DNA from 4 places in the Streptomyces sp. AgN23 genome. Region 4 is predicted to be linked to each of the others. Evidence: riboswitches for the same ligand, from Rfam matches in the RefSeq annotation. Region 4 holds a riboswitch; each other region holds the start of a gene.
What was found. Region 4 has a riboswitch for cobalamin ahead of AS97_RS43055 (hypothetical protein). Riboswitches for the same ligand answer to the same signal wherever they lie in the genome.
Positions count from the first base shown of each region.

Region 1: linked by a shared signal. The riboswitch ahead of AS97_RS29860 (ribonucleoside-diphosphate reductase subunit alpha) and the one ahead of AS97_RS43055 (hypothetical protein) in region 4 are both predicted to bind cobalamin.
Region 2: linked by a shared signal. The riboswitch ahead of AS97_RS07135 (ABC transporter substrate-binding protein) and the one ahead of AS97_RS43055 (hypothetical protein) in region 4 are both predicted to bind cobalamin.
Region 3: linked by a shared signal. The riboswitch ahead of AS97_RS00795 (iron ABC transporter permease) and the one ahead of AS97_RS43055 (hypothetical protein) in region 4 are both predicted to bind cobalamin.

Region 1 covers NZ_CP007153.1:6,859,647-6,865,414, reverse strand. The annotation lists gene AS97_RS29890 (hypothetical protein) at 184-507, shown strand; gene AS97_RS29885 (hypothetical protein) at 526-675, shown strand; gene AS97_RS29880 (IPT/TIG domain-containing protein) at 732-1,670, opposite strand; gene AS97_RS29875 (hypothetical protein) at 2,134-2,421, shown strand; gene AS97_RS29870 (hypothetical protein) at 2,462-2,626, shown strand; gene AS97_RS29865 (GNAT family N-acetyltransferase) at 2,731-3,237, shown strand; cobalamin riboswitch at 3,429-3,572, shown strand; gene AS97_RS29860 (ribonucleoside-diphosphate reductase subunit alpha) at 3,708-5,768, shown strand, end outside.
Region 2 covers NZ_CP007153.1:1,630,151-1,635,918, reverse strand. The annotation lists gene AS97_RS07150 (DUF2165 domain-containing protein) at 125-622, opposite strand; gene AS97_RS07145 (carboxymuconolactone decarboxylase family protein) at 877-1,353, shown strand; gene AS97_RS07140 (RNA polymerase sigma-70 factor) at 1,409-2,332, shown strand; cobalamin riboswitch at 2,392-2,606, shown strand; gene AS97_RS07135 (ABC transporter substrate-binding protein) at 2,661-3,707, shown strand; gene AS97_RS07130 (iron chelate uptake ABC transporter family permease subunit) at 3,704-4,717, shown strand; gene AS97_RS07125 (ABC transporter ATP-binding protein) at 4,714-5,523, shown strand; partial or broken gene AS97_RS07120 (transposase) at 5,659-5,768, opposite strand, start outside.
Region 3 covers NZ_CP007153.1:160,121-165,888, forward strand. The annotation lists partial or broken gene AS97_RS00775 (IS6 family transposase) at 1-352, opposite strand, end outside; partial or broken gene AS97_RS00780 (cobalt-precorrin-5B (C(1))-methyltransferase) at 403-716, shown strand; gene AS97_RS00785 (ABC transporter substrate-binding protein) at 723-1,721, opposite strand; gene AS97_RS00790 (ABC transporter ATP-binding protein) at 1,730-2,497, opposite strand; gene AS97_RS00795 (iron ABC transporter permease) at 2,501-3,556, opposite strand; cobalamin riboswitch at 3,668-3,804, opposite strand; gene AS97_RS00800 (hypothetical protein) at 3,987-4,169, opposite strand; gene tsaD (tRNA (adenosine(37)-N6)-threonylcarbamoyltransferase complex transferase subunit TsaD) at 4,257-5,309, shown strand; gene AS97_RS00810 (GNAT family N-acetyltransferase) at 5,309-5,768, shown strand, end outside.
Region 4 covers NZ_CP007153.1:10,103,227-10,108,994, forward strand. The annotation lists gene AS97_RS43045 (hypothetical protein) at 386-622, shown strand; gene AS97_RS43050 (NAD-binding protein) at 842-2,767, shown strand; cobalamin riboswitch at 2,861-2,989, shown strand; gene AS97_RS43055 (hypothetical protein) at 3,050-3,433, shown strand; gene AS97_RS43060 (FAD-binding dehydrogenase) at 3,590-5,395, shown strand; gene AS97_RS43065 (hypothetical protein) at 5,509-5,768, shown strand, end outside.

The DNA of each region.
Region 1 (5,768 bases), 3.2 Mb from region 4:
GCTGGCAGGTCGGTCCGGCATCGGGCCGTGGGCTACGTCCCGGGAAAGACGGTCTGCTTGAACTGCCGCTTCAGGTTCTCCGCCCCGGTTGCGCGTCTCGGGCCTCGCTGGTGCTGACGGTGGTGGAAGCGGAGCAGTTGCATGCCGCCTTGTGTTACGCGCTCGGCGGCGAGCCTGCACCCGATGACGCGCCAGAGTGCCGTAAGCCAGTGCGCTATCCCGGAATGGATCGGCACTCCGTACTACCCACCGAGCGCGGCGGTACGGGCCGACGGCAGGGGGAGCGTCGTCTACGCCTCCTGGAACGGCTCGACGCAGACCAGAGCATGGCAGGTGCTCGCCGGATCTTCCCCCGACTCCCTGACGGTCGTCGTCGGGCACGCCCCACGGTCCGGATTCGAGACGGCCGTCACCACGACCGCCACCGGCCCGTACTTCCAAGTGAGGGCAGTGGACGCAAGCGGGAGAGTCCTCAAGGAGTCCAAGGTCGTGAGACGGCCCAGCTGACGGCTGACCAGGGGCACAGTGGCAGGCAGGCCCCCCGACCGGGGTGGTGATCCGCGCGGACACGCCGTCGTCGTCCTGGCCGACGCCGGTGAGCTCGTGGCCGTCCGGGCGCCGGGCGCCGCCGGCACCCAGCGGCTCGAACGGACGGAGCCGGTCACCGGGCCCTGACGGAAGGGGCCCGGTGACCGGCGGTCCGGTCGGACGTGCGCGTCGGACGGCGGACGTCAGGTGTAGATGAAGCCGCCGGGGACGGTGACCGTGCCGAAGGCCGTCACCAGGGTGACGGTCGCGGTGCCGACCGCCCCGGCCGGGGTGATGCCGGACACCGCCGTGGGGGTGGCGGTCACACCGGTGGCGGGCACGCCGTTGAACAGCACGGCCAGCACACCACCGAGGTTGGTGCCGGTGATGGTGAACGGGGTGAGGCCGGTGTGGGGCCCGGTGTTGGGCGTGATGGTGACGGGCGCCGGTGCGGGCGGCGCGACGAAGTAGGTGAAACCGCCGGGGACGGTGGCGGTCCCGCCCGGGCCGCTCAGCGTGACGGCGACGTTGCCGCCCGCGGGCGGGCCCGCCGGGGTGATGCCGATCAGGCTGGTCCCGCCCGGGTTGATGGTCAGGATGGCCGACGGGCTCCCGCCGAAGGTGACACTGGTGACGCCGGTCAGATTGGTGCCCGTGATCAAGTACAGGGCGCCGCCGGTGGTCGGTCCCACGGTCGGGGTGATGGAGACGGCGGTGGGCGGCGTCGGCGCCACATAGGTGTACACCTGGCTGTTGCTGGTGCCGACCGTGGTGGTGACCAGGACCTGGACGGACCCGGGCGCGTGCGGCGGGGCTATCACCACGACGATGTCGTTGGTGGGATTCCCCGGCCAGCCGCCTCCGGGCCAGCCACCACCGCCCCAGCCACCGCCCCAGCCGCCGCCCCAGTCACCATCCCAGCCGCCGCCACCGGAACTGCTCTGGCTGACGATCTGGGCGGGCACGCCGCCGAAGGTCACGCTGATCACGTTGCGCAGGTTCTGCCCGTTGAGCTGGACGAGGTTCCCACCGGCGGCGGGGCCCGAGTTGGGCACCACGGACAGCAGCAACGGCGGCCCCACCTGCGACGGGGGCCAGTTGGCCGCAGTGGGGGCGGCGGTCGCGAGAGCGGTCGAAGTCATGGTTGGTCCTCCCGGGAAGGGTTCGGGCGATATGCGCCGGCGGCATGCCGATGTCGTGGGCAAGCCGCTGGTCAACGCCTCGTCGTCGCCGCGCGGTCGAGGCAGGCCGGCACCGGAGGAACAGAAAGCCGCCGGGCGGCCGGTCAGGGCGCGGGATCGATGCGCCGGATGAGAGCGGAGCTACGGGACGAACGCCCGGCTCCTGGATGGCCTACGAGGTATGAGGCACCCCCGGCGGCACGTTTCCAGTTATCCACGCTCACCCCCGTCGCTCAAGGTTCCGGGGCTGCCATCACTCGTTTGGCGCATCTGGGCGCGCCTGGCGGCGAGCTTGTATGACAAGCGCTCCGCTATTCGGGGGAACCCGCGGCCGGAGTATGGCCTGCCGTCCTCCACCGTGCCTCTAATGAGTGACATCGGCAGTGCCAACCCGTGCGGGACCACCCGGGGAGGGAGCGATCCGATGAGCCTCGCCGCATTCCTCCTCGCCCTCGGCACCACCTGCCGTATCACCCGCTTCATCACCAAGGACACGCTGGCGGCGGGGTTCAGGACCTGGGTCGCCGACCGCTTCGGCGACGACTCCCGGTTCTCCTATCTCGTCAACTGCGGCTGGTGCACCAGCACCTGGGTCGCCGGCGCCATCGCCGTCTACGCCTCCTTGCTGCACACCACCGCGTGGTTCCACCTCCCGGCGACCGCCCTGACGCTCTCCTACCTCGCCGGGCTCGCCTCGCGGTGGCTGGACTGACACCCATCCGTACTGGACTCGAGGGAAAGGAACGGCAGCCATGGCCTGCAACTGCGGCGGAGGGGCACGTGCCCCGCAACCCGTTGTCGTCTATGAGTTGACGCTGCCGGACGGCACGGTCCGGCGCTATTTCACCTATCAGGAGGCCGACGCCGCCAACAAGCGCGCGGGCTCCACCGGAGTGATCAGCACCGCCGTCCAGTGACGGCGAAGCCCGGCGAGTGACGGCGAAGCCCGGCGAGTGACGGCGAAGCCCGGCGAGTGACGCATGGCGGCCCCGCTGTCAGTGGTGTGCGGCAGACTGCGGCCATGGACATCACGATCAGGCGCGCGCGGGACGAGGAGCTGGACGGAATCGGGGAGCTCACCGCGCAGGTGTATCTCGGGGACGGCCTCCTGGACTTCGGGGACAGTGATCCATATCTCACCACCCTGCGCGACGCCCGGCGCCGGGCCGCCGAGGCCGAGCTGCTGGTCGCGGCGGACGCGGCGAGCGACGAGGTGCTCGGGGCCGTGGCGTTCGCGGTGTACGGCGGGGCGTATGCGGAGCTGGCCCGACCCGGCGAGGGCGAGTTCCGGATGCTGGCCGTTCGGCCGGAGTCGCGGCGGCGCGGGGCGGCCGAGGCGCTGGTGCACGCCTGCCTGGACCGGGGGCGCGCGCTGGGGCTGCGGCGGATCGTGATCAGCAGCCAGCAGTCCATGACCGCCGCCCACCGGCTGTACGAGCGGCTGGGGTTCGTGCGGGCCCCGGAGCGGGACTGGTCGCCGATAGCCACGTTGGAGCTCACCCTGTGGGCGTTCACAGTGGAGCTGTGACGACCGGCGGCACACGCCCCGGCCCAGGCGGCGCACGCCCCGGCCCAGGGGCTCGGGCGCGCCCACGGGCGCGCGTACCCGCCCGGCCACGGGCCGCCACGGGCCCCAGGTCACAGGCCACCTCCGGAACGCATTAGCACATTCATGCGAAACTCCGCACCTCACGACACAAGATATGGGGGTGCGTCCGTCGGCCGACACAAGATGTATGCTCGTCCTCGCTGTCGCCGCAGGGGAATCCGGTGAGAATCCGGAACTGTCCCGCAACGGTGTACGTGTGCGCTTATGCGGCGTGCCCGTAAGTCCGAGCACCTGCCGACGGCCCTGTGTGAACACGTCCCCCGGCCTCGAGGGTTGGGCCGATGGACGCTGCGTGGAGTGCCTGACGTACGAGGAGTGCGGCAGCGGCATGCCCGTACGCGCCCATCGCACCCCCTCGTGGCCCCGGCCGAGCGAGGGAGAGCACCTCAGTGACCATCGCGCCCGCAGATCCGGTTTCAGAGCAGGCGGTTTCTCAGGCAGCGCACGACGCGCCCGGAACCGCCCTGCTGCGGACACTTACCGGACTCACCGCCGATCTGCCCGCCACCGACCCCGGCAAGGTCGCGGCCGCCGCCCTGCGCGGCCGCCATCCCGGCTCGGACGAGGCGGAGCTGCGTGGCCTGGCGACCGAGGCGGCGGCCGGGCTGATCGCCGAGGAGCCGGAGTACTCGCGGCTGGCCGCGCGGCTGCTGGCGCTCACGATCACGGAGGAGGCGGCCGGGCAGGGCGCGGTCTCCTTCTCCACCTCCGTCCAGGTGGGCCACCGCGAGGGCCTGCTGGCCGACTCCACCGCGGAGTTCGCGGCCGCCCACGCCGCACGGCTGGACGCGCTGGTGGAGCGGGCCCTGGCCGACGGCGCCGACAAGCGCTTCGGCTACTTCGGACTGCGCACCCTCTACAGCCGCTATCTGCTGCGCCATCCGATCACCCGTCAGGTGATCGAGACCCCGCAGCACTTCCTGCTGCGGGTGGCCTGCGGGCTCGCCGAGGACCTCTCGGAGCGGGCGCTGGACGATGTGGCCGAGCTGTACCGGCTGACCAGCACGCTGTCGTATCTGCCCAGCTCCCCCACGCTGTTCAACTCCGGCACCCGGCATCCGCAAATGTCGTCCTGCTATCTGCTGGACTCACCGCTGGACGAGCTGGACTCGATCTACAACCGCTACCACCAGGTGGCGCGGCTGTCGAAGCACGCGGGCGGCATCGGCCTGTCCTACTCCCGTATCCGGGCACGCGGTTCGCTGATCCGGGGCACCAACGGGCACTCCAATGGCATCGTGCCGTTCCTGCGCACGCTCGACGCCTCGGTGGCCGCCGTCAACCAGGGCGGCCGGCGCAAGGGCGCGGCCTGCGTCTATCTGGAGACCTGGCACGCGGACCTCGAGGAGTTCCTGGAGCTGCGGGACAACACGGGCGAGGAAGCCCGCCGCACCCACAACCTCAACATCGCCCACTGGATCCCGGACGAGTTCATGCGCCGGGTCGAGGCGGACGCCGACTGGTCGCTGTTCTCCCCGGTCGACGCGCCCGCTCTGGTGGACCTGTGGGGCGATGAGTTCGACGCCGCGTACCGCAAGGCCGAGGCCGAGGGCCGGGCGGTCAAACAGGTCCCGGCGCGGCAGCTGTACGCCCGGATGATGCGCACCCTCGCGCAGACCGGCAACGGCTGGATGACCTTCAAGGACGCCGCCAACCGCACCGCCAACCAGACCGCCGAGCCCGGCAGGGTCGTCCACTCCTCCAACCTGTGCACCGAGATCCTGGAGGTCACAGACGACGGCGAGACCGCCGTGTGCAACCTCGGCTCGGTCAACCTCGCCGCGCACCTGGACGAGGACGGGCAGCTCGACTGGGAGCGCCTCGACGCCACCGTCCACACCGCCGTGACCTTCCTCGACCGCGTGGTGGACATCAACTTCTACCCGACGGACGAGGCCAGGGCCTCCAACTCCCGCTGGCGGCCGGTGGGTCTGGGCCTGATGGGGCTGCAGGACGTCTTCTTCCGGCTGCGGCTGCCGTTCGACTCGCCCGAGGCCAAGGCGCTCTCCACCCGGATCTCCGAGCGCATCATGCTCGCCGCGTACGAGGCGTCCTGTGAACTGGCCGAGCGCCACGGCCCGCATCCGGCCTGGTCCGAGACCCGCACCGCGCGCGGTGTGCTGCACCCGGACCACTACACGGACGCGGTGGCCACCTGGCCGGAGCGCTGGGAGGCGCTGCGCACGCGGATGGCGAAGTCCGGGATGCGGAACTCGCTGCTGCTGGCGATCGCGCCGACCGCCACCATCGCCTCCATCGCGGGCGTCTACGAGTGCATCGAGCCGCAGGTCTCCAACCTCTTCAAGCGCGAAACGCTCAGCGGGGAGTTCCTGCAGGTCAACTCGTATCTGGTGGACGACCTCAAGAAGCTGGGCGTCTGGGACGCCCAGACCCGCGAGGCGCTGCGCGAGTCCAACGGCTCGGTCCAGGAGTTCTCCTGGGTGCCCGCG
Region 2 (5,768 bases), 8.5 Mb from region 4:
AGGGCGGCGCGTCACTGTCGAGAGTCCGCGGCAAGGAGGGGCAAGAGCCCTCTACGAGGAGGGCCCAAGAGTCCGCGGCAAGGAGGCAAGAGCGCGCGGCAGCCTGTCCGCGGCGTCCGCTCGGTCAGTCCTCGGAGCCCGGATCGGTTCGCTCGGCCGAGGGCAGCAGGTGAATGAGCAGCAGAACGATCCCCGAGATCATGAACACGCGCGTGGCGGCCTCCAGGCCATTCCACTTCTCCGACTGCCACATGGCGAACCACTCGCCGCCGATGCCGATGAACCCGGCGCCGAACAGCAGCATCAGCATCAACAGCCCCACGGTGCTGGCCTGCCGGGCGCGGCGGACGCGATCTCCGGGCGGACCCGCGAACCACAGGGCCGTCGCGGCGAGGAGGACGAGAGCGGCGAGGGTCTCCCAGGCGATGATGGCGACGTAGGCGGTGTCCTGGAGCGCGGTGGAGTCGATGGCCCGCCACATCAGGTCCTCGTCCTTGAACGTGGTGTCCATCGCCAGGACATGCCGCACGAACTGCTGGTTGCTGTCGAAGTCGGTGATGTTCCCGAAGGCGACGAGCGCGATGTACAGCGCGATCGTCCCGGTGAGCACCCCCGAGGTCATCGCGTAGATACGGGGTGAACGTATTCTGCCGGTGCGCTCTGTCACGATGACCTCTGTCTCCCGTTGGATCCCGCTGACCATGAAGCGTGCGGGAGCCGTAGCGTACAACTGACTGGATCAGGGCGAGTGGTGGACGCAGGCTGCCGAGCTGAGCCGACGGCGGGGAGACGCGGGTCACATGCGTTCATGTCACAGGGGGTCGGGCCACCTCGTCTCAGGGGTGTAGCCAGTGAACGACTTCAGAGGAGCACATCATGGACGCGCGACTGAACTACTCCGCCAGCCAGACCGCCGGCAAGGTCCTGAGGCCCGTCATGGCGGCGGGCAGAGCGGTCAAGGAATCGCCGCTGCCGGTGGCGACGCAGGAGCTGGTGGCGATTCGTGTGAGTCAGATCAACGGCTGCGCCGTCTGCATCGACATGCACACCAAGGAAGCGGCCGCGGCCGGTGAGACCCCGGTGCGGCTGAACCTGGTCGCGGTATGGCGGGAGGCCACCGTCTTCACCGATGCCGAGCGGGCCGCGCTGGCCCTGGCGGAGGAGGGGACCCGGGTCGCGGACGCGGCCGGTGGGGTCGGCGACGAGGTGTGGGCGAATGCCGCCGAGCACTATGACGAGGAGCGGCTCACCGCCCTGGTGATCCTGGTCTCCTTCATGAATATGGTGAACCGGCTGAACGTCATCACCCAGCAGCCGGCCGCCGGTGACTACGAGGCCGGGCAGTTCCACTGACCGGTATCGGTGACGGCAACCGCATCGGCGACGGGCCCTGGGGAGGGGAGTCGGCGTGAACAAGGTCGAGGAGTTCGAGGAGCTGCGGCCGCTGCTGTTCTCGATCGCCTATCGGATCCTGGGCAGTGTGAGTGAGGCCGAGGACGCGGTGCAGGAGACATGGCTGCGCTTCGACGGCTCGACGACCCGGCCCACGTCGGCCAAGGCGTATCTGTCGGCCACGGTGACGCGCATCTCGATCGATGTGCTGCGCTCCGCGCGCGTGCGACGGGAGGAGTACGTGGGCCCGTGGTTCCCCGAGCCGTTGCTCAGCGATCCGTATCAGGACCCGGCACGGGCGGTGGAGCTGGCCGACTCGGTGTCGATGGCGGCGCTGTTGCTGCTGGAGCGGCTCAGCCCGCTGGAGCGGGCGGTGTTCGTGCTACGGGAGGTGTTCGCCTTCGGGTTCGACGAGATCGCCACGGCGGTGGGACGGTCGGAGGCGGCATGCCGCCAACTGCTGGTGCGGGCGCGGCGGCATATGGAGGCCGGGCGGCCGCGGTTCGAGGCGGACCGGCAGGAGCGGCAGGAACTGGCGACGCGGTTCTTCGACGCGCTGAAGGACGGCGATGTGGGCGCGCTGCGCAACCTGCTGGCCGCCGATGTGCAGTTCGTCGGGGACGGCGGCGGCAAGGCCCCGCAACTGGCCAAGGCCGTCATGGGCGCGGAGAACGTGGCCCGGCTGCTGGGCACGGTCTTCCCCTGGCTGCTGCGGATCGACGTGTCCTTCGAGCTCCATGAGGTCAACGGCCAGCCCGGCGCGGTCTTCCGCGAGCGGGACGGCAAGGTGCTCCAGGCTCTGGTCCTCGATGTGCTCGACGGGCAGGTTCAGGCCATCCGGGCGGTGATCAACCCCGACAAGCTTGCCCACCTCGGGCCGGTCGGCGACGCCTGGGCCGTCGACCGCGAGGTGAGGCAGGCCCGTCGGCGGCCGAACTGACCCCGGGACGTGGCTTTCCACTCCGTGACCGGTCCGACACCCTGATCGTTCGACAATCTTGATACTCTCGGGGAGCCAGTCGTGCCACATCCGAGGCCAGGGAATCCGGTGAGAACCCGGAGCTGACGCGCAGCGGTGAGGGGGACGGGCGGGGCATGTGACACCACTGGGAGGAGTCCGTGACGGCCGCGAGGCCGCCGCGAACGAGCACCGGGAAGGGGCCCCGTCCGGACGAACCCGAGTCCGAAGACCTGCTGGCACCTCCGCGCCGCGTGCGGGGAGGACGTCCGTAGGCCAGGCTCCGCGTACGAGCCCCGACAACCGAGGCATGCCCGTGCTCTGCTCTGCCCGCCGTACCGCGGCCCTCCTGCTCGCCCCCGCCCTCCTGCTCACCGCGTGCGGTGGCTCCGGCCACGACGGCGCGGACGCCAAGAAGCCCGCCGGGGCGGGCTATCCGCGCACCATCGACAACTGCGGCCACAAGGTCACGGTGAAGTCCACCCCGAAGCGGGCCCTCTCCCTCAACCAGGGCACCACGGAGATCCTGCTCTCCCTCGGCCTCGCCGACCGCATGGCGGGCACCGCCACCTGGACCGACCCGGTGATGAAGGGCCTGGAGAAGGCGAACGCGACGGTGCCGCGCCTGGCGGACAACGCACCGTCCTTCGAGAAGGCCCTGGACATCGAACCCGACTTCGTCACCGCCTCGTTCGTCTCCACCCTCGGCAAGGGCGGCGTGGCCACCCGTGAGCAGTTCGACAAGCTGGGCGTGCCCACGTACGTCTCGCCGTCCGACTGCTCGGCGGGCCGGGACCCCGACAGCGGTGGCGACGGCTCCCGCAGCAGGCCACTCACCCTGGACACCGTCTACGGCGAGATACGCGACCTGGCCCACGCGTTCGGCGTCGACGAACGTGGCGAGAAGCTCATCGCGCGGTTGAAGCAGCGGGTGCGTACGGCCACCGAGGGACTGGACGCCCCCGGCGTCTCCCTCATGTACTGGTTCGCCAACTCCCAGTCGCCCTACCTCGCCGGCTGCTGCGGCGCCCCGGGCGCCATCACCCGGGCCGTCGGAGCGAAGAACGCCTTCTCCGACACCCACGACGAGTGGCCGCAGATCAACTGGGAGACCGTGGCCGACCGCGACCCGGACGTCATCGTCCTCGGCGATCTCACGCGCAAGCAGCAGACCGCGGAGACCGCCAGGGCCAAGATGCGCTTCCTGGAGACCAACGCCGCCACCCGCAATCTCACCGCCGTGAAGAAGAAGCGGTACGTCCTGCTGAGCGGGCAGGCCATGAACCCGTCCATCCGCACCGTCGAAGGGGTCGAGCAGGTCGCCGCCGGGCTGCGCCACTTCGGACTCGCCAAGTGAGCACCCGACTCCTGCTGCTGATCGCGGGAGGGCTTGCCGCGCTCTTCGCGTCGATCGCCTTCGCCGTGACCATCGGCCCCGCCGACATCTCCACGGCCGACGTCTGGGCAGCGGTCACCGCCCATCTCGGCCTGGGCGAGAGCACGTTGCCACCGCTGCGCGACGGCATCGTGTGGAACCTGCGCATGCCCCGCACCCTGCTCGCCGCGGTGTGCGGGGCGGGGCTGGCCCTCTGCGGGGCCGTGATGCAGTCCCTGCTGCGCAATCCGCTGGCCGACCCCTTCGTCCTCGGGGTGTCCTCCGGGGCCTCCACAGGTGCCGTCGCCGTGGTCGTCCTCGGCGTGGGCGGCGGGGCGGTGTCCCTGTCGGCGGGTGCGTTCATCGGCGCGCTGCTCTCCTTCGGCCTGGTCCTGGCGCTCAGCCACAGCCTCGGCGGCAGCACCGACCGCGTGGTGCTGTCCGGGGTGGCGGCCATGCAACTGTTCTCCGCGCTGACCTCGTTCACCGTCCTCACCTCCGCGGACGCCGACACCACCCGCGCCGTGCTGTTCTGGCTCCTCGGCTCGCTCACCGGCGCCGGCTGGAGCGATGTGCTGCTGTGCGCCGTCGTCCTGGCCGCCGTCCTCCTGGTCTGTCTCGGACACGCCCGCACCCTGGACGCGTTCGCCTTCGGCGAGGAGGCCGCGGCGGCGCTCGGTGTCCGCGTGGCCCGCACCCGCCTGGTCCTGCTGTGCGCGACCGCGCTGCTCACCGCGACCCTGGTCAGCTCCGCCGGAGCCATCGGCTTCGTCGGCCTGGTCCTCCCGCACGCCACCCGCGCCCTCACCGGGTCCGGCCACGCCCGCCTCCTGCCGGTCACCGCACTGGCCGGAGCCATCTTTCTGGTGTGGGTGGATACCGCCGCCCGCACCGTGATCGACCCGCAGGAGGTCCCGGTGGGCGTGGTGACGTCCCTCATCGGCGTACCGGCCTTTGTCGCCGTGCTCTACCGCGGCCGGAGGAAGACATGACCGACTCCCTTCCCCCCGCCACCGCGGACGCCGCACCCGGGCTCCGCGCGGACCGCGTCAGCCGCCGCGCCGACGGCCGGCTCATCGTCGACGGCGTCACCCTCACCCTGCGCCCCGGCGAGACGCTGGGCCTGCTCGGCCCCAACGGCTCCGGGAAATCCACCCTGCTGCGGCTGCTCGCCGGCATCCTCGCCCCCGCCGCCGGAGTCGTCACCCTGGACGGCCGCGCACTGCCGCGGGTCGGCCGCCGCGCCACGGCCCGCCGTATCGCCACCGTCGAGCAGCACGCCCACACCCAGACCGAACTGACCGTCCGCGAGGTCGTGGCCCTGGGCCGGATCCCGCACCGGCGCGCCTGGTCGTCGTCCACCGCCACGGACACCCGGGCCGTCGACGCGGCCCTGGAGCGCACCGCGCTGACCGACCGGGCGGGCCAGTCGTGGCACACCCTCTCCGGTGGCGAACGCCAACGCGCCCAGATCGCCCGGGCCCTCGCCCAGGAACCGTACGAGCTGCTGCTCGACGAGCCGACCAATCACCTCGACATCCAGCACCAACTCGACCTGCTCGACCTCGTCGTCGGTCTGCCGATCGCCACCGTGATCGCCCTCCACGACCTCAACCTCGCGGCGATGTACTGCGACCGTCTGCTCGTCCTCCGCGAGGGCCATGTCGTGGCCGAAGGCACCCCCCGCCAGGTGCTGACCCCGTCCCTGATCAAGCAGGTCTACGACGTCCAGGCCGATGTCACCCACGATCCGGGCCACCCGGTCATCCGCTTTCTGCGCCGCACCCCCAAGCAGTGAGGCGGCGGACGGTATCCTGCCGAGCGGTTGCATGAACGACGGCGGCTGGACGGTTCTGGCGCGCTTTACCCCTAGGGCCTGTGCGATGTCGTGATCAGTCAGTGGCCTTCAGGAGGTCGTCGATCCAGATCATCGCACGCTGACCAGTGACAAGTCCGTTCTCCCCACGCGGGCCGCCTCAGCGGTCATGCCTTCCAGCAGAGCGGAGAAGACACCGGCGTTCCGCCAGACGCGGAAGCGCCCGT
Region 3 (5,768 bases), 9.9 Mb from region 4:
GCTCGACGGAGGGCATGACCTCGCGGTGGGCCGCGCTGTAGGAGCGCAGCTTGTCGGTGACCACCGTCCGCGGCACCGAGCAGGTCTTCTTGAGCAGTTTGCGGGAGAACCGCCTGGCCGCAGTGGTGTCCCGCCGGTTTTGCGCGAGGATGTCCAGGACGGCGCCGTCGGCGTCCACAGCCCGCCACAGGTACTTCAGCTCGCCGTTGATCTTGATGAAGACCTCGTCCAGGTGCCACTTGTCACCGGGCCGGGGCCGACGGCGGCGCAGTCCGTCGGCATAGGCCTGTCCGAACTTCGGACACCAGCGGCGCACCGTCTCGTAGGAAACGATCACGCCGCGCTCGAGCACAGTCGCCGATGGCTCGCCAGCGGTGGCCTGTGCCGCCGGGGTCGCCTCACTTCGCCAAGCTCTCCAAGCTGGCCGCCGGTCATCTGGACCTGCACTCCGCACGCTCCCAGGTCGACAAGGGCTTCCTCGCCGAACTCGCCCACCGTGGCGGCGCCGACGAAACCCTCGCTGCCGAGGTCGCGAACGCCAACACCGGTCTGGCCGCACTGCAGTTGTGCACGGCGGCCGGGATCCCGCTCGGCGACCTGGTCGCGATGACAGCCCGCGACGAGGCCCTCACCGTCCTGCGCGGGGTCCCCGCCCGGTCGACGTGATCTGCATCGACCGGGCGGGCACGATCGTGGGCCGCAGCGCGATCCGCTGACGGTCCTTACCGCTGCTGGGCCGCCGCCCGCAGATACCCCCCGAGCCGGACGATGGCGGACGGGTTGCGGGGGCTTTCCACCAGGTCGACGTAGTCGAGGACGAAGATCCGCTTGTGCTTGACCGCGGAGACGTTCCGCAGCGGGGCGTACGACAGCAGGAACTTCCGCTTCTGCTCGGCGCTCACGTCGCTGTAGTTGCAGACGACGATGACGTCCGGGTTCCGCTCGACGACGCTCTCCCAGCCGACGGTGGTCCAGGAGTCGTCGACGTCGTGCATGACGTTGTCCCCGCCGGCCTTGCTGATGATCTCGTCGGGGGCGCCGTAACGGCCCGACGACAAAGGCTGGTCCTGGCCGCTGTCGTAGAGGAAGACCTTCGGACGGTGGGCGGGCGCCTTCGCCACGGTGGTGGCGACCTGCCTCTTGAAGTCGGCGATCAGCGCGGCGGCACGCTTCTCGACGCCGAAGAGCTTGCCGAGGTTGGTGAGGTCGGCGTACAGGGCGTCCAGGGGCGGCATGATGCCGCGCGAGGTCTTGGTGCGGCCGTTGCGGCAGGACTCGGTGAGGATGTACGTCGGGATGCCGAGCTTCTTCAGAGCCTCCGGGGTGAAGCCGCTGTCTTCGCGGAAGCCGTAACTCCAGCCGGCGAAGACGAGGTCGGCGCGGGCGTCCAGGACGTTCTCCTTGGTGAGCCGGTCCTTGGAGAGCCACTTGACCTTGTCGTAGGCGTCCTTCCAGGGCACGTCGGTCAGGTCGCCCTTGTCGTCGGGCATGGCGAACCCGGCCATGCGGTTCTCCAGGCCGAGGGCGAACATCAGCTCGGTGATGCCGACGTCGTTGGTGACGACCCGCTGGGGGACCTTGTCGTACGTCACCTTCTTGCCGCAGTTGGTGAGCGTGACGGCGTGGGACTTCGCCTCCTTGGACGACTCGACACTCGCGCCGCAGCCGGTTGCGGTGACGGTGGCTGCGAGGCAGAGGGCGGCGGCGAGCAACTTACGCATGGGAGTCCTTACTTGGCGGGCTGAAGCAGGTCGAACAGGAGCTGGACCGCGCCGGTCTCCGGGTGCCGCACCGGATGCGCGCGCACTCCGAACACCTCGGCGAGCAGGGCGGGTCGGAGTACGTCGTGCGGTGGTCCGGAGGCGGCGATCCGGCCGCCGGCGATGACGTAGAGGACATCGCAGTGCGCGGCGGCCAGGTTGAGGTCGTGCAGGGCGGCGAGCACGGTCAGCCCGCTGTCGCGGACGAGGGAAAGCATGTCCAGCTGGTGGGCGATGTCGAGGTGGTTGGTGGGTTCGTCGAGGACGAGGACGCGGGGTTGCTGGGCGAGGGCGCGGGCGATGAGGACGCGCTGTTTCTCGCCGCCGGACAGGGCGAGGAACCCGCGGTCGGCGAGGTGCGTGACGCCGGTGCGGTCCATGGCCTGCGCGCAGACGGCGCGGTCCTCGGCGGCCGTGCGGCCCTGGTGCGGCAGGCGTCCCATCGCCACCGCTTCGGCGACGGTGAAGTCGAACTCGGCGGACGTCTCCTGCGGCAGCGCGGCCAACTGCCGGGCGGCGGCCCGCGGTTCCATGGCGTGCAGGTCGTCCCCGTCGAGGCGTACGACTCCCCCGGCCGGGCGCAGTGCCCGGTACACGCAGCGCAGCAACGTCGACTTGCCGCTGCCGTTCGGACCGACGAGCCCGACGAACGCCCCGCTGTCCGCAGCGAGCCGCACGTCCTCCACCAGCCGGGTCCCGGCGGCCTCGACCGTCACGTCCTCGATGTCGAGCCTCATCTGTCACCGGCCTCCGAACGCGTAGCCGCCGCGCCGCATCAGCAGCAGGAAGGCGGGGACGCCGACCACCGCGGTGATCACTCCGACCGGCAACTCCGCGGGCGCGAGCAGGAGTCGGGACAGGATGTCCGCCCACACCAGCAGGACGGCTCCGGCGAGGGGTGCCACCGCGAGCACCTTCCGGTGGTCGGCACCGACCAGAATCCGTACGACGTGCGGCACCATCAGTCCGACGAAACCGATGGCTCCACTGACCGCGACCACCGTGCCGGTCACCGCTGCCGTCACCAGGAACAGCTCCCTGCGCAGCCGGGCGGGTTGGACGCCGAGCGCGGCGGCCGTCTCGTCGCCCATGGCGAGTGCATTGAGCGGTTCGGCCCGCCACCGCAGCCACGCCCACCCGGCGGCCACGGTCACCGCGGCGAGCGGCACCTGCGCCCAGGTCGCCCCGCCCAGGCTGCCCAGCAGCCACATCATCGCCGAACGGGCCGCCTCGCCCCGGGCCGCGCCGAACACCATGACAGTGGTGACCGCCTCGAAGCCGTACGCCAGCGCCGTCCCGGTCAGGATCAGCCGCAGCGGTGTCAGGCCGTGCGGCGAGCGGGCCACCGCGTACACGAGGACCATGGCCGCGAGCGCCGAGGCGAACGCCGACACCGACAGCGCCCACACACCCAGCCCGGCGAACGCCCCGAGCAGGATGACCGCGTTCGCGCCCACCGCCGCGCCCGAGGAGATGCCCAGCACGAACGGATCGGCGAGCGCGTTGCGCACCATGGCCTGCACGGCGACCCCGACGGCCGCGAGCCCCGCGCCCACGACGGCCCCGAGCACGACGCGCGGCAGCCGGATCTCCCAGACGATGGTGTACGCGGCGGCGTCATCGGCATGCACGGTGCCGCCGGTGGTCCCTGCCCACAGGAAGCGGAACACATCCGCCCAGCCGATCCCTGCGGCCCCGAGGCCGACACCGCACACGAGCGACACGAGGAGAAGCAGTCCGAGGCCGAGTGCCAAGGGGGGTACGGGTATTCGGCCGGGGATGGGGCTGCGTCGCACGGTCGGGGCGGTCCTTCGCCTAGGGCCGCCGGTCGGACCTCACGCAAGGAGACAGCCCGTACGACACGAAGGCCGCGCGGTCCCCTCTCGCAGTCCACGGCGAGCAGTCAACGGGTCGCGCCACCCACAGGCGATCGGGCTCACGCGAACAACCAGGGGTCGCCGCACACACCGTTGCGGGTCAGCGCCGGACTCTCACCGGACTTCCCCCGCGGGAGGCGTTGGGAGCCTAACAGAGGCAGATCAACGGCAGACGTGCCGCTCCCACTCCGGCGAATACAGGTGGCTGTCGCCGAACTGCTCCGCCCCCAGCGTCCGCGGCGCTCAGGGATGGCTGTCGGGGCGACGGGGGCGCACTTTACCCGGCGAGGGCCAGGAGCTGCGCGTTCGAGGAGCGAACGGGACCAAGCCCTCATCCATTCACCTGCGGTCAGAGCCCGAGGAAGCCGAGGGCGCCTCGTACCTGGTCGCTGCCGGTGTACGGGCGGCGGGTTCGGAGGCTCCCGGAGTTCCCGGCGGTACGGGTCAGCGAGCCGCCTGCCGCCGCCTTCGCGATGGGCGAGGCAGCAGAGACTTCGGGAAGCGGGATGTCCAGATGCCACTGGCTGGGCATCGCTCGCGAGCCCGAACTCGGCTTAACATCCCACCCGACTTATTGCACACTATTCGCAACAGCATGTGGCTCGCAGGAAGGCGCAGCATGGCCCCTCCGATCGTGCTCGGGATCGAGTCGTCGTGCGACGAGACCGGCGCGGGACTCGTCCGGGACGGGGTCCTGCTCGGCCATGCGGTGGCGTCGAGCATGGACGAGCACGCCCGCTACGGCGGAGTGGTCCCGGAGATCGCCTCCCGCGCTCATCTGCATGCCCTGCGCCCGGTCGTGGGCCAGGCACTCGACGAGGCGGGGCTGCGGCTGTCGGACATCGACGCCGTCGCCGTCACCACGGGGCCGGGCCTGTCCGGCGCGTTGCAGGTGGGCCTGGCGGGTGCGAAGGGCATCGCCTACGCGCTGGGCGTGCCGCTCCACGGGGTTCATCACCTGGCCGGTCATGTCGCCGCCGACACCCTGGAACACGGCCCGCTGCCCAACCCCTGCATGGTCCTGATCGTCTCCGGCGGCCGCACCTCGCTCCTCCGCGTCCGCAGCCTGGCCCGCGACCCGATCGCCCACCTCGGCGACACCCTCGACGACGCCGGGGAGTGCTTCGACAAGGTCGCCCGGGCCTTCGGGCTGCCGTACCCCGGCGGTCCGGCCATCGACCAGGCGGCGCGCACAGGCGATCCGCGCGCTGTCGACTTCCCGCGCCCGCTGCCCGGCTCGTACGACTTCTCTTTCTCGGGGCTGAAGACAGCCGCCGCCCGCTGGGCCGAGGGTCACCCGGGCCGAGAGCTACCGGTGGCGAACGGGGCGGCCTCGCTCCAGGAGGCGATCGCGGACGTACTGACCCGCAAGGCGGTGGCCGCCTGCGTCGAGCACGGGGTCGGCACGCTGGTGGTGGTCGGCGGGGTCGCCGCGAACTCCCGTGTCCGGTCCCTCGCCGAGGAGCGCTGCCAGGCCGCCGGAATCAACCTACGTGTACCGCCGCTCAAGCTGTGCACAGACAACGGCGCGATGATCGCCGCCGTCGGCGACCTCCTCGTACGCGCCGGAGCCGAACCCGCACCGCTCAACGTGTCCATTGACCCGTCAGCGCCGTTGGAATACGCGGCCCTGCACCCGGTGTCGACCACCACGAAATCGGTGGCGGCCTGATGAACACCCGCATCAAGGTCTTCAGGGACGCGGGCCTGCTCGCCCATTCCGGCGCCTTGCACTCCCTCTACGTCTCGGCGTTCTGCGTCCCGCCCTGGAACGAGGACGAGGCGAGAGCGGCCGAGTTCGTGGGGCGGCTGGTGAGCAACGTCCGACGGCTCGGCTTCACCGCCGCGCTCGCCTTCGCCGGGGAAGAGTCCCTCGGTTTCGCGACCGCCGGGACCACCCTGGCCCCGTTCCCCACCGGCCGCTGCTACCCACAGGCAGCCGCCGGCCTTGGCCCCGAGCGCACCGTCGACTGGCTGTGCGGCGCCCGCGCGATAGATGAACTCGCCGTCCGCCCCGCAGCTCAGGGCACCGGCCTCCCCGCCGACCTCCTCGAAGCGGTGACCGAAGACGCTCCAGGTGGCCGCTCCTGGCTGCTCACCTCCGTGCAGTCGTCCCGGGCCATGTCCTTCT
Region 4 (5,768 bases):
CGCAGATCGACGAGCCAGCGCTCCCGAGGCTCCGTCGAGCCGCAGCTGCGCGAGAGGACCGGAATGGGGTGAGGGGCCGCGCACGGTCCAGGCGCGGTCCTTCGCCTGCGCGGGCCCGGTGATGAAGAGCGTCATGGCCAGGACGCCGCAGAGCGGAAATGCCACAGCGAGGCGTCGGTAAGATCTCGCCGTTGTTGCCTCCCGAGGCGGATACGTTACTGAGTCATCCGATAACTGGGGAGGGATCGGGCAGTATTGCGCCCCATCGAGGGTCGTTGGTGCCCGAGAGATCGGATCTATGGCCGGACCGCTTCCGGGGACGGAGCCACGGGGTGGAGGGTCGGAGGATGGACCCGCGTACGGTCCGGACAGGGAGGCGCACACGATGAGCGGCACGGCTCGACCCGACGACCCGGACCGGGAGACGGCGAACCGGGAGACGGCGAACGGGGAGACGGTGAACCGGGAGACGGCGGACCGGCAGACGGCGGACCCGGCGCCCGCCGAGCCCGAGGGCGGGGAGTCCGCCTGCTGGCTGGACCGGGTCTGCGCCGACTGCGGCGCGATCCAGGACACCGCGCCCTTCGCCCGCTGTGCGCGCTGCGGAGCGCTCAGGGAGTGAGCACACGGGGCGCCCCGCCCGCCCCGGTGCCCAACTCCCTTGGGCAGCCCACCAGGTACGGTCTGATCCTGACCACCGGAGCACGGGTGCCGGCCGCCGGAGACCGCGGTCGCCGTACCCCGCCCGGACGACCCACGGCATCACGGATCAACGGGGGGCTTCGCCGTCGTGTTCTCCACCTCCACCTCCGCCCCGCCGACCCCCTCGGGGGCGGCCCATATGGTCGTGTGCGGTGACGACGCGCTCGCGCACCGCCTCGCCGCCGAGCTCCACTTCGTCTACCGGACACGGGTGACGGTCGTCATCCCCGGCGGCGCCCCCTTGGCGGACCCGGCCGGGCAGCGCGTGGCCGGATGGCGGTCGGGCGGCCGTGCCTCCGCGCTCTTCGGCCGGTTCAGCGCGGCCGTCGGACGGGTCCCGCTGCCCCGGCAGACCGCGGATGACCCTGCTCCGGACGGGGGAGTGCGGGTCATGGAGGTCCCGGCGCTCGACGAAGAGGTGCTGACCGAAGCGGGTGCGGAGCACGCGACGGCGCTCGCCCTGGTCCATGACGACGACGAGGCCAATATCCACGCCGCCCTCCACGCCCGCCGCCTCAACCCCCGGCTGCGACTGGTGATCCGGCTCTACAACCGCAAGCTCGGCCAGCATCTGGAGGAACTCCTCGACGAGGCGGCGCGGGTGGCCGATCCCGGTATGGACCCGGCCGAACTGGACGCCACCACCACCGTACTGTCGGACGCCGACACCGCGGCCCCCGCCCTGGCCGCCACCGCCATCGCGGGCACCAGCAAAGTCCTCCAGGCCGACGGGCTGCTGCTGCGCGCGGCGGAGCGCACCCCGCCCGGCCCCGACGAGGTGGCCCGCCCGGGGCTGTGCACCCTCGCCCTGCTCTCGTCCACCACCAGCGACCCCGGCGGCAGTGAGGGCTCCGACAGCAGCGGGGACGAAGGGCCCAAGCTGCTGCCCGGAGACGAGGAAGTGGCCGCCGCCACCGGCCGCGACACGGTGGTGCTCGAGGCCGTCTCCGCCACCGGCCCACCGTCGGCGCCACGGCGGCTCGGCACCCGCAGACTGCCCCTCGCCTCGCTGTTCTCCCGCCGGCTGCGCTGGTCCGTCGCAGGAATGGCGATCGCAGTCCTCGCCCTCACCATCGCCTCCTGGCAGCTCACCGGTGCCGGTCTGCTCCACGCCGCCTACCTCACGGTGCTCGATGTGCTGGCGATCGACGACCCGGCGCTGGACGAGCCGACCGGACGCAAGGTCCTCCAACTGCTGTCCGGGCTGGCCGGACTGCTGATGCTGCCCGTCCTGGTGGCCGCCGCGCTCGAAGCGCTGGGCACCTTCCGCACCGCCTCCGCGCTGCGCCGCCCTCCGCGCGGCCTCTCCGGCCATGTCGTGCTGCTCGGGCTCGGCAAGGTCGGCACCCGGGTCCTGGCCAGACTCCGGGAGATGGACATTCCCGTGGTGTGCGTGGAGGAGGACCCCGGGGCGCGCGGCATCCCGCTGGCCCGCAGGCTGGGGGTGCCGACGGTGATCGGCGATGTCACCCAGGAGGGCGTCCTGGAGGCCGCCAAGATCCAGCGGGCACACTCCCTGCTCGCCCTGACCAGCGTCGACACCACCAACCTGGAGGCCACGCTGTACGCCCGCTCGGTCAAGCCCCGGCTGCGGGTGGCGCTGCGCCTGTACGACGACCGCTTCGCCACCGCCGTCTACCGCACGCTGCGCGCGGCGCATCCGCGGGCCCTCACCCGCAGCCGCAGCGTCTCCAGTCTGGCGGCCCCGGCGTTCGCCGGAGCGATGATGGGGCGTCAGATCCTGGGCGCCATACCGGTCGAGCGCAGGGTGCTGCTCTTCGCCGCCCTGCATGTCGCCGGGCATCCGCAACTGGAAGGGTGTACCGTCGCCGAGGCGTTCGCACCGGGCGCCTGGCGGGTGATCGCGCTGGACGCGGCGGAACCCGCCGACCGGCAACGCGACCTCGCCGCGGCGCCTCGTTACGACGGCGCCACCCAGGAGCCCGCCCTGGTGTGGGATCTGCACCCCGGCTATGTCCTGCGGCCGGCCGACCGCGTGGTGCTGGCGGCCACCCGCCAGGGCCTGGGCGAAATCCTCGCGGGGGCGGCGGCCCGCCGCGACTGACGTCGAACCGCCCGTGGTGCTCCCAGGAGCGGGGGCCACATGGTGCGGCGGTGTCCGGGATGCGATGATGCCGGGCGACAAAGGCGACGGCGGAACGAGGAAGCCGGTGTGAATCCGGCGCGGTGCCGCCACTGTGATCGGCGAGCGGATCCCGAACAGCCACTGCCCGTACACGCGGGTGGGAAGGCCGGGACGAGCATCGACCCGAGAGCCAGGAGACTCACGCGGTCGCCTCCTCGACGGAAAACCGGGGCGGACTTCCCCGGAGGAGGGCGATGGGCCATGCCTGTCAGGCCGACCGACCCGGTGCCATGCCGGGTGACCGTATGCCGGGACTGCTGCTGCGGCAGCCCCAAGGTGACCGGAATCGACCATGCGGAACAGATCGCGCGGCTCCGTGAGGAGGCGCCCGTACGCGTCTCCGCGTGTCTGGACGTCTGCGATCAGGCCAATGTGATCGTGGTGCAGCCATCGGCGGCCGGACGTGCCGCCGGGGGCAGGCCGGTGTGGCTCGGCCTGGTCAACGACCCGGATGCGACAGAGGACATCGTGGCCTGGGTCACGGCGGGCGGCCCCGGTGTGGCACCGCTGCCCGACATCCTCGATCTGTACGCCTTCTCGCCACGGCGGCGCGCCTCGCCGGAGGCGTCATCCGGCGGGCGCTGACCCGTCGAAGTTCCCTGCGGCATACGGGAGTTGCTCATTGAGGGCAGGAGTCTGGTGGGCCCGCACCCGGTGGGCTACCGTCGGTAACACATTGCCGTCGCGGCAACCCCCTTCGCCTCTCCCGCACCCTCCGAACCCCCTTCCGGAAGGCAGCCCATGGAGAACTCCACAGAGAATGCCGCCTCGCTTGCCGGGATCAGCCGCCGCCGCGCCCTGACGGCGGCGGGTGGTGTGCTCGCCGGCGCCGCGCTCGCCCAGGCGGCGGGCCCGGCCTTCGCCGCCTCCGGGGCGTCTTCGGACGCGGACGCCATCGTGGTCGGCGGCGGGCTCGCCGGGCTGGTCGCCACGGCGGAACTGGCGGCCGCGGGACGCAAGGTGCTCCTCCTCGACCAGGAGCCCGAGAGCAACCTCGGCGGCCAGGCGTTCTGGTCCTTCGGCGGCCTGTTCTTCGTCAACTCCGAGGAACAGCGGCTGATGGGCATCAAGGACTCCCATGAACTGGCCTGGCAGGACTGGCTCGGCACGGCCGGCTTCGACCGCGGCGTCTCCGATCCCGGCGGCCAGGACTACTGGGCCCGCAAATGGGCCGAGGCGTACGTGGACTTCGCGGCCGAGGAGAAGCGGTCCTGGCTGCACGGGCTCGGCGTGCAGTGGTTCCCGATCGTCGGCTGGGCCGAGCGCGGCGGCGGCCTCGCGGACGGGCACGGCAACTCGGTGCCGCGTTTCCATGTCACCTGGGGCACCGGTCCGGCCGTGGTCGAGCCGTTCGAGAAGAAGGTGCGGGCCGCCGCGAAGGACGGGCGGGTGACCTTCAAGTTCCGGCACCGGGTGGACGATCTGGTGGTCACCGGTGGTGCCGTCACCGGGGTGAGCGGCGCGATCCTGGAGCCGAGCGACGCCGCCCGCGGCAAGCCCACCTCGCGCACCGTGGTCGGCCACTTCGAGCTCAACGCCCAGGTGGTGATCGTCACCTCGGGCGGTATCGGCGCCAACCACGATCTCGTACGGCGGAACTGGCCCGACCGGCTCGGCTCACCGCCGAAGTTCATGGTCACCGGCGTCCCGGCGTATGTGGACGGCCGGATGCTCGCGATCACCGAGAAGGCGGGCGGACGGATCGTCAACCCCGACCGCATGTGGCACTACACCGAGGGCCTCAGAAACTACGACCCGATCTGGCCGGGCCACGGCATCCGCATTCTGCCGGGCCCCTCGTCGATGTGGTTCGACGCGAAGGGCAAGCGCTTCTCCACCCCCGACATCCCGGGCTACGACACCCTGCACACCCTTGGGACGATCACCGCCACCGGCTATGACTACTCCTGGTTCGTCACCACCCAGAAGATCATCGCCAAGGAGTTCGCGCTCTCGGGCTCCGAGCAGAACCCGGACCTGACCAACAAGGACATCCTGCAGCTCCTCTCCCGCATCTGGCAGACACCCGAGCCGATCCAGCGGTTCCGGGACAAGGGCGAGGACTTCGTCGTCGCCAACACCCTGCCCCAACTGGTCGCGGGCATGAACAAGCTGACCGGCGACAACCTGATCGACCTGGCGGACCTCACCCGGCAGATCGAGGCCCGCGACCGCGAGATCGCCAACCCGTACACCAAGGACGTCCAGGTCATGGGCATCCGCAACGCGCTCGCCTACCCCGGGGACACGCTCAGCCGCACCGCCTCCGCGCACCGGATCCTGGACCCGTCCGCCGGACCCCTGATCGCCGTGCGCCTCAACATCCTCACCCGCAAGACCCTCGGCGGCCTCCAGACCGACCTCACCGGGCGCGTCCTGGACGCCTCCGGCAACCCGATCACCGGCCTGTACGCGGCCGGTGAGGTCTCGGGCTTCGGCGGCGGGGGAGTGCACGGCTACCGCTCCCTGGAGGGCACCTTCCTCGGCGGCTGCCTGTTCTCGGGTCGTGCCGCGGGCCGTGCGGCGGCGGCCGCGACCGCGACCTGAACCGGCGGGCGCGGCGGCGGTGGCGCACCGGGCACATGGCAGACTCCTCCTGCGGTCCGCGGGCGGCCGGGGGCATCCCCGGCCTGTCAGGTCGCTGAGGCAGGGGAGGGCGCATGGGCGGGGACGATCCGCATATCCATGTCGAGTCGAAGGTGGTCCGAGGCGTCGCCGCCGTCCGCGACATGATGGCGTCCACGTTCGGGCTGGCCGGTGACCTGCCGAGCCGCATCGCCACCGGATGCGGGCTTCGGGCACCGTACGCGATGACCTCTCCGCGGCCGGAGAACGTCACCTGCCTTGCCTGCCGTGAGTATGCGCGGCTGGAGCATCTGCGCTTCGCGGACGAGCTCGAACGGCTGGGGCGGATGCCCGG